Linked DNA regions of Saccharobesus litoralis. The protein of the gene in region 2 interacts with the protein of the main gene of each other region in a pairwise test. Links are inferred from orthologs where the notes say so. Each region holds a gene or a part of one and is shown on either strand. Other genes may lie near its edges.

Region 1 (3,414 bases), 1.6 Mb from region 2 along the record:
GCCGGTAGCGGTAAAACCTTATTGGCCTTGGCAAGTGCTCTTGAAATGGTCATTGAAAAAGGCATTTACGAAAAAATCATTGTCACTCGGAATACGCCTGAAATTGCCGAATCGATTGGCTTTTTACCTGGAACAGAAGAAGAAAAAATGGCACCTTGGTTAGCAGCCATTAACGATTCTTTGGACTTTTTACATCGCCATGATGAGTGCCGCGAAAGCAGCATGAATTATATTATGGAAAAAGCCAATATTCAGTTCAAGTCCGTTAACTTTATGCGTGGCCGCAGTATTCAAAAGTCGATTGTCATTTTGGATGAATGTCAAAACATGACGGCATCGCAACTGAAAACCATCATCACGCGAGCGGGAGAAGGGACAAAGTTAATATGCTGCGGTAACTTAGCGCAAATTGACAGTAATTACTTAAGTCCATTAACGTCGGGGCTAACCTATATCGTGGAACGCTTTAAAGATTTTGAAGGTTGTGCAACCGTTAATATCGCAGGGGTTATGCGCTCACGTTTAGCAAGCTTTGCCGAGGAACACCTCTGACGAGCATAAACAAAAATAGCGGATTAAGCGCAACCTTGCTTGCATACAAGCAAAAGCGCTAATCCGCTCTGTTAACATTCAAATGCATCTATTCTGCGTAATTTGTTTTACGCGCCTTAGTAATGCAAATTACCTTGTCTTTGCCGTGCCTACAGGACCTAGGTAACTTAAGTTTCATCTGGAACAATAAACCTGCGAATGCAGTAATCTAGTGACTTTGTTTAGTAAACGCTAGCTCCGTTTACTTTAATAAAGGCGCTGGATACCTGAATACTCAGGTATGACGGTAATTTTTATACCTGCGGGAGAAATTCCTTACTATTAATAAACACGCTAAGTAGTTACATTCAATTTATACTTTGAAGATATTAAGCGGCTTTCTTTTTACGTTTATAAAAGCGTTTTTTGCCTTTTGCTTGCTGTTGTTTAGGTAAGTTAGTCATGACTTGATGCTGAGCCTGTTGCACTAACTGCTGCAAACTCGCTTGTAAAGGCAACATAAAATCCTGATATTGAGTTTGTCGCTCACTTATGGCATTTAATGTCGACTCCCAATGCGCCGTCATGTCTGGCGTCGTTGCAGTGTCTGGTAAGGCATTTACCAAAGCTTTACCCAACTCGGTAGCCAAAATACTCTTGCCCTGTTTTTGTAAAAACTGGCGTTTAAACAACAAATCGATAATACCAGCCCGAGTTGCTTCTGTTCCTAAACCATCGGTTTCCTTTAATATTTTGCGAATATCTGGGTTTTTAACAAACTTGGCAATACCTGTCATGGCACTCAATAAAGTGGCATCGGTATACGGCTTTGGCGGTTGGGTCTGTTTGCTAAGCAAATTGCCTTGTAAGCAATGCAATACTTGCCCTTCCACTAAAGGCGGCAAGGTTTGTTGCTCTAGCCCTTGACTATCCTCCATATGGTTATCTGAATAACCTTGCTTATTACTGCTTGTATTACGGCTAACTTGCGCCGTATGCTCTACTTGATGTTTTTTAGCCTGTTGTTTTTTGCCAAAAAGTGTTTTCCAACCTAACTGTTGCGGGGTGTTGGCCGTGACTGCAAATTTACCACCGGCGATTTCAAGTTCGACTTGCGTTTGCAAATACAAATACGCTGGATAAAACTGTGCCAAATACTGGCGTACAATCAAAAAATAGACATTTTGCTCATAAGCACTAAGGGTAATATTGGCCGCCGATTTTTCTGTCGGCACTATAGCGTGATGCGCACCAACTTTACTGTCGTTCCAAGCTTTACTGACTAAGCTGGAATCGGCTTGTTTTGCCCAATCTGCATATTTTTCTGACGATTGACTCAATTGGCCAATAATATTGGGGGCTTGATTTAAATGTTCCTTAGGTAAATAGCGACAGTCCGAGCGCGGGTATGTCACTAACTTATGCTTTTCATATAAGCTCTGACAAGTATCCAGTACCGATTTGGCATTCATATTGAATTGTTTGGATGCATCAATTTGCAACGCCGATAAATTGTACGGTAGCGGTGCATTTTGTTTTTTCTGTTGCTGCTTTAACTGTGTCACCGTGGCCGCTTGATTTTGAATACGACGAATGACATTTTCGGCTAAGGCTTTGACAATAACGCGCTGCTGGTCATCCATATAAGGTCGGCAGGCTTCACTTGGACGCCACTTAACTTTAAAACATTCGCCTGCTGGGGTTTGAATATCAGCCAAAACCTCATAATAATCATGGGGAACAAATGAGGCTATATCTTGATCGCGTTGCACCACCAAGCCCAATATCGGTGTTTGTACTCGACCAACTGACAACACACCATTAAATCCGGACTTTTGCCCTTGTAACGTATAGGCGCGCGTTAAATTTATACCGTATAGCCAATCGGCTCGCGAGCGTGCCAGTGCCGATACAGACAGCGCTGCAAAGTCGCGGTTATCTTTTAATTGCTGTAATGCTCGTTTAACGGCCGACGCATTCAAATCGCTAATCAGTAAACGTTTTGTATTACGCTTTTTCACCTCAGGAACATTAAGATAGTCAATCACCTCATCAACTAACAACTGCCCTTCACGGTCTGGATCACCCGCATGAACCAATATTGTGGCTTGCTTAACTAATTTGCGGATCACTCCGAGTTGTTTTTTCGTTTTAGCTTTGGGGTTAAGCTGCCACTGCTGTGGCACAATCGGTAGGTGCTCAAAGCGCCATTGCTTAAATTCAGAGTTGTATGCTTCTGGTTCAGCTTGTTCCAGAATATGACCGATACACCAAGTGACCACATCACCGTTAGCGGCCTGAATATAGCCGTCATTTTTTGTATGTGGTTTGGGCAGTACAGCGGCAATAGCGCGACCTAAACTCGGTTTTTCAGCAATATACAGTTTCACGAGACAACAAATTTATGACTTTGTTGTCAGTCTAGCACAATAAAACTGTTTATATATACAGTTTATTTTTCAGTTTGCTGTTTCAGTTCCGCTAAGCGCTGTTTAGACTTATCAACAATTTCTTGTTGTTGTGCTGGCTGTAAAAATATCCAATCGGTTCTTTCGCTTTTCGTGCGTCCACAACCTCCGCAGATGCCATCTTCATTGAGTTTACAATAGCCAATACAAGGATTAGGAATACGATTGAATGTGTTCAAGAGTTTACCAACGACAAATAAATAGGCTGTTATTGTAACCAATTATTTAAATAAATATGCAAAATAGGTCGATAAATTAAGCAAAATGCGTTTTAAACTATGTTAAATTAATAGGTAACTTTTTAAGCGGGTTAGTTGCTTAATCCTTGATTGAAATCTAATATTTTCAATTAGATATATTAAAAACAACTTCTGGAAACGTTATACATGGTACTGGATAAACAAGAAGCGTTAGA
Region 2 (3,766 bases):
TGCTGCGAGCGATCATTTTGACATTGCACCACTGTATTCGTAGGTAAGTGAGTTATACGTACCGCTGAGTCGGTGCGGTTAACGTGCTGACCACCCGCACCAGAGGCTCGATAAGTATCAATACGTAAATCAGCTGGATTAATATCAATATCGATATTGTCATCCACTTCAGGGTAAACAAAAGCGGATGCAAACGACGTATGGCGCTTATTGTTTGAATCGAACGGTGATTTGCGCACTAGGCGATGAACCCCAGTTTCTGTGCGTAACCAACCAAATGCGTATTCACCTGAAAAACGTATCGTCGCCGATTTAATTCCGGCAACATCACCGTCAGAGGCTTCAATCAGTTCAGTTTTAAAACCATGCGCTTCGCCCCAACGTAAATACATACGCAAGAGCATTTCACACCAATCTTGTGCTTCTGTACCACCTGAACCGGCTTGTAAATCAATATAAGCGTCGGCTTCGTCATTGTTGCCACTAAACATACGACGAAATTCCAGTTGTTCTAGCTTAGCGACTAGCTCATCAAGTTCCGCTTGGGTTTCGTTAAGGGTGTCTTCGTCTTCTTCCTCAACCGCGAGTTCAAGCAAACCTTCAACATCGTCTAAGCCTGATGTTAAGTCATCAATGGTTTTAACTATGTTTTCTAGCGTGGTGCGCTCTTTACCGAGGGCTTGAGCTTTTTCTGGATTATTCCATACATCAGGATCTTCCAGCTCGCGCTCGACTTCTTCTAACAGCTCTTTCTTGTGAGCATAGTCAAAGATACCCCCTAAGCACTTCAGTACGCTCAGCGACATCTTTGATCTGCAATTGGATTGGGTTTATTTCGAACATGAATATTCCGTGCTCGTGTTAGATCCAGTTTTAATCTAACACTGTCTAATTCAATATGTGGACACTACACCGCAGACTATACACGACAGATATCAAAGCAAAATCGACATCCTTGGCGGCAATTATCGGCTACATCGACCACAACAAAGGCGCGCGATTATAACTAACTAGCGAGGATTTTTGTAGCCGTTAACGAGGTGAATTTGCAACTTTACAGCACTTCCATCGCGCGGATCATCATTTGTACGCTGGTTTTTCCGCGAAATGTATTGGTGTCCAAAACGTAAGCTACCCGCACTTGATGAATTTGTTGCGCGCGCCACAGCGATTGATCATAGTTAAACCAGATCGCGTCATAACTTAAGCCACTTGGGTGCTGTAACACTAACTTAAGATGCTTATCTTTGAGAATGCGTTCGTTAATAACAATAAACTCATCATCAAAAATAGGCTCTGGAAACGCCTGCCCCCAAGGCATCGCACGTTTTAGTAAATCCGCCACTTGCGTCGTTAAATAATTGCCATCTAAGCCGCCGTCAGAATATATACAATGCTGTAAACATTCTGGTTCAATGAGCTTGCTTACGGCTAACTCAAAGGCCTGTTTAAATACCGCATAGTCATGCTTGCGAATAGACAAGCCCGCTGCCATGGCATGTCCACCAAATTTAATCACTAACCCAGGTTGGCGTGTATCTATGAATTCAAGTGCATCACGAATATGAAAACCGGGTATCGAGCGGCAGGAACCTTTTAATTCATCATTGTCACCTTCAGCAAAAACCACTGTGGGTCGGTAGTATTGCTCTTTAATGCGTCCAGCAACAATACCAATAACCCCTTGATGCCAAGTTTCATCAAACAGACAAATGCCCGATGCAGAACCATCTACTTGGGTTTTCTCGAGCGTCGCCATGGCTTCGGCTTGCATTCCGCTTTCAATTTCACGGCGTTCTTTATTAAGCTCATCTAATCGCGCTGCCAGCATAATGGCATTACTGTAGTCCTGCGCCATTAAACAACTAATGCCTAAAGTCATGTCATCTAATCGACCGGCGGCGTTTAAACGTGGTCCCAAGGCAAAACCAAAATCACTCGACACTAAAAATTGCGGGTTGCGATCGGCCACATCAAGCAATGCTTTGATCCCCGGTCGACAATATCCTTGGCGGATCCGATTTAACCCTTGTTGCACTAAAATACGATTAACATGATCCAACTTGACGACATCGGCTACCGTCCCTAATGCCACCAAATCTAAGTATTCGGCTAAATTGGGCTCTGGTATTTGTTGATCCGCAAAAAAGTTTTCGGCGCGTAACTGCCCGCGCACCGCCAACATTAAGTAAAACGCCACCCCAACCCCAGCTAAATTTTTACTCGGGAACGGGCAGTCAACTTGGTTAGGATTAACAATGGCGTCGGCATTGGGCAACACGTCACCCGGTAAATGGTGATCTGTTACAATCACTTTAATACCTAATTGCTTGGCTCGTTCAACACCGGCAATACAAGATATCCCATTGTCTACCGTCATAATCACTTGAGCGCCATGTTGTGCCGCTACATCCACTATTTGTGGCGACAAACCATAACCAAAGTCAAAACGATTCGGCACCAGAAAATCGACATTGCGACTACCTAATTGTTTTAACGACATTACGCTTAAGGCCGTACTGGTCGCGCCATCGGCGTCAAAATCACCAACCACAATAATCTTAAGTTGTTGTTTTATCGCATCAATTAAAATGCTAACGGCTTGCTCTAACCCTTTGAGCTGAGGTTTAGGTAAGGCTTTTGCCGATAACTCAAGTAATTCTGGTTGATTAATACCGCGATTGGCTAAAACACGGCGTAGCAAAGGGTGAACAGAAGAAGGTAAACCGCCAACTTGTTCAGGTTGACGGCGAATAATACTGGCTGACACGAGTGATTAATTACGAAGACTGTAAGATTTTTAATAACTGATCGGCCGGTTGATAGCCGGGAATTAATTGACCACTTTCAAGAATGATCGCAGGCGTACCAGAAACACCTAGCTTACTGCCTAACTCGTAATGTTCTTGAATTGGCACATCGCATTTTTTCGCGGTAATAGCGCCTGACATTTTCGCGTCTGTCATGGCTTGTTGCTTATCATCCGCACACCAAATACTGACCAAATCGTCAAATGAACGACTATTCATGCCACCACGTGGAAAAGCTAAATAACGTACAGTAATACCCGCGGCATTGTAATCTTTCATTTCACCATGCAATTTACGACAGTAACCACACGTGGTATCGGTGAAAACATTAACTACATATTTTTCGTCTTTGGCTTTAAATTCAATCATGCTACTGGCAAATTCAGCAACCGCATCTTTACGCGCAACGGCTAAAACGGCTTCTGTTTCGTTCTTCATGCCTTGTTCCATGTTGTAAACTTGGCCATGTACCAGAAAGCTGCCTTTTTTACTGAAATAAAACAAACCGCGTTTCGTGGTAACTTGATACAAGCCGTCGACCGGAGAGTTTTCAACTTTTTCAACATTCATTCGGATATTAGCAAAATGCTGAACTACGCGTTCATATTCAGATTTACTAACCGATACATCCGCCGCCACAGCAGAAAACTGCAGTGATAAAGCGACAGCTAAAGAACTAAATAATTTAATTTTTGCCATAGGTAAAACTTAACGACTCAGAAAATAAAATGGGTTCTAAAGGATTAGACCCTTGCATTGGCCTAAAAGTTACAGACTTGAGCGGGCAATTGCAATAAATGCGCGATAAACGTAACGAAAATCTATGTAAACAAGCTAACCTGACTTATCATTCTTTAAATCTTGCCACACTATAAACCCTATCTGGTCACTATCTATCAAAAAGACTTAATTTTTACGTTAATTTGCGATTTATAGTCTAGGCTTTATAGAGCAAA

What was found.
Region 1: the proteins of recJ (region 2) and C2869_RS10620 interact in binary tests that used the Escherichia coli proteins (3 or more experiments, as listed by UniProt). The link is inferred for Saccharobesus litoralis from one-to-one orthologs.

Annotation. Positions count from the first base shown.
Region 1 is NZ_CP026604.1:2,966,808-2,970,221, reverse strand. The notes cover bases 422-3,414. They hold C2869_RS10620 (DNA topoisomerase III), read right to left. Parts: upstream 2,922-3,414; coding sequence 921-2,921; downstream 422-920. Other genes in these bases: C2869_RS10610 (Hpt domain-containing protein), read left to right, coding at 3,386-3,414; C2869_RS10615 (DUF1289 domain-containing protein), read right to left, coding at 2,984-3,178; C2869_RS10625 (PhoH family protein), read left to right, coding at 422-552. Also shown: more of C2869_RS10625, read left to right, coding at 1-421.
Region 2 is NZ_CP026604.1:4,520,873-4,524,638, forward strand. What follows is about bases 413-3,336. They hold recJ (single-stranded-DNA-specific exonuclease RecJ), read right to left. Parts: upstream 2,771-3,336; coding sequence 1,055-2,770; downstream 413-1,054. Other genes in these bases: dsbC (bifunctional protein-disulfide isomerase/oxidoreductase DsbC), read right to left, coding at 2,781-3,336. Also shown: more of dsbC, read right to left, coding at 3,337-3,509. UniProt on the Escherichia coli protein: Single-stranded-DNA-specific exonuclease.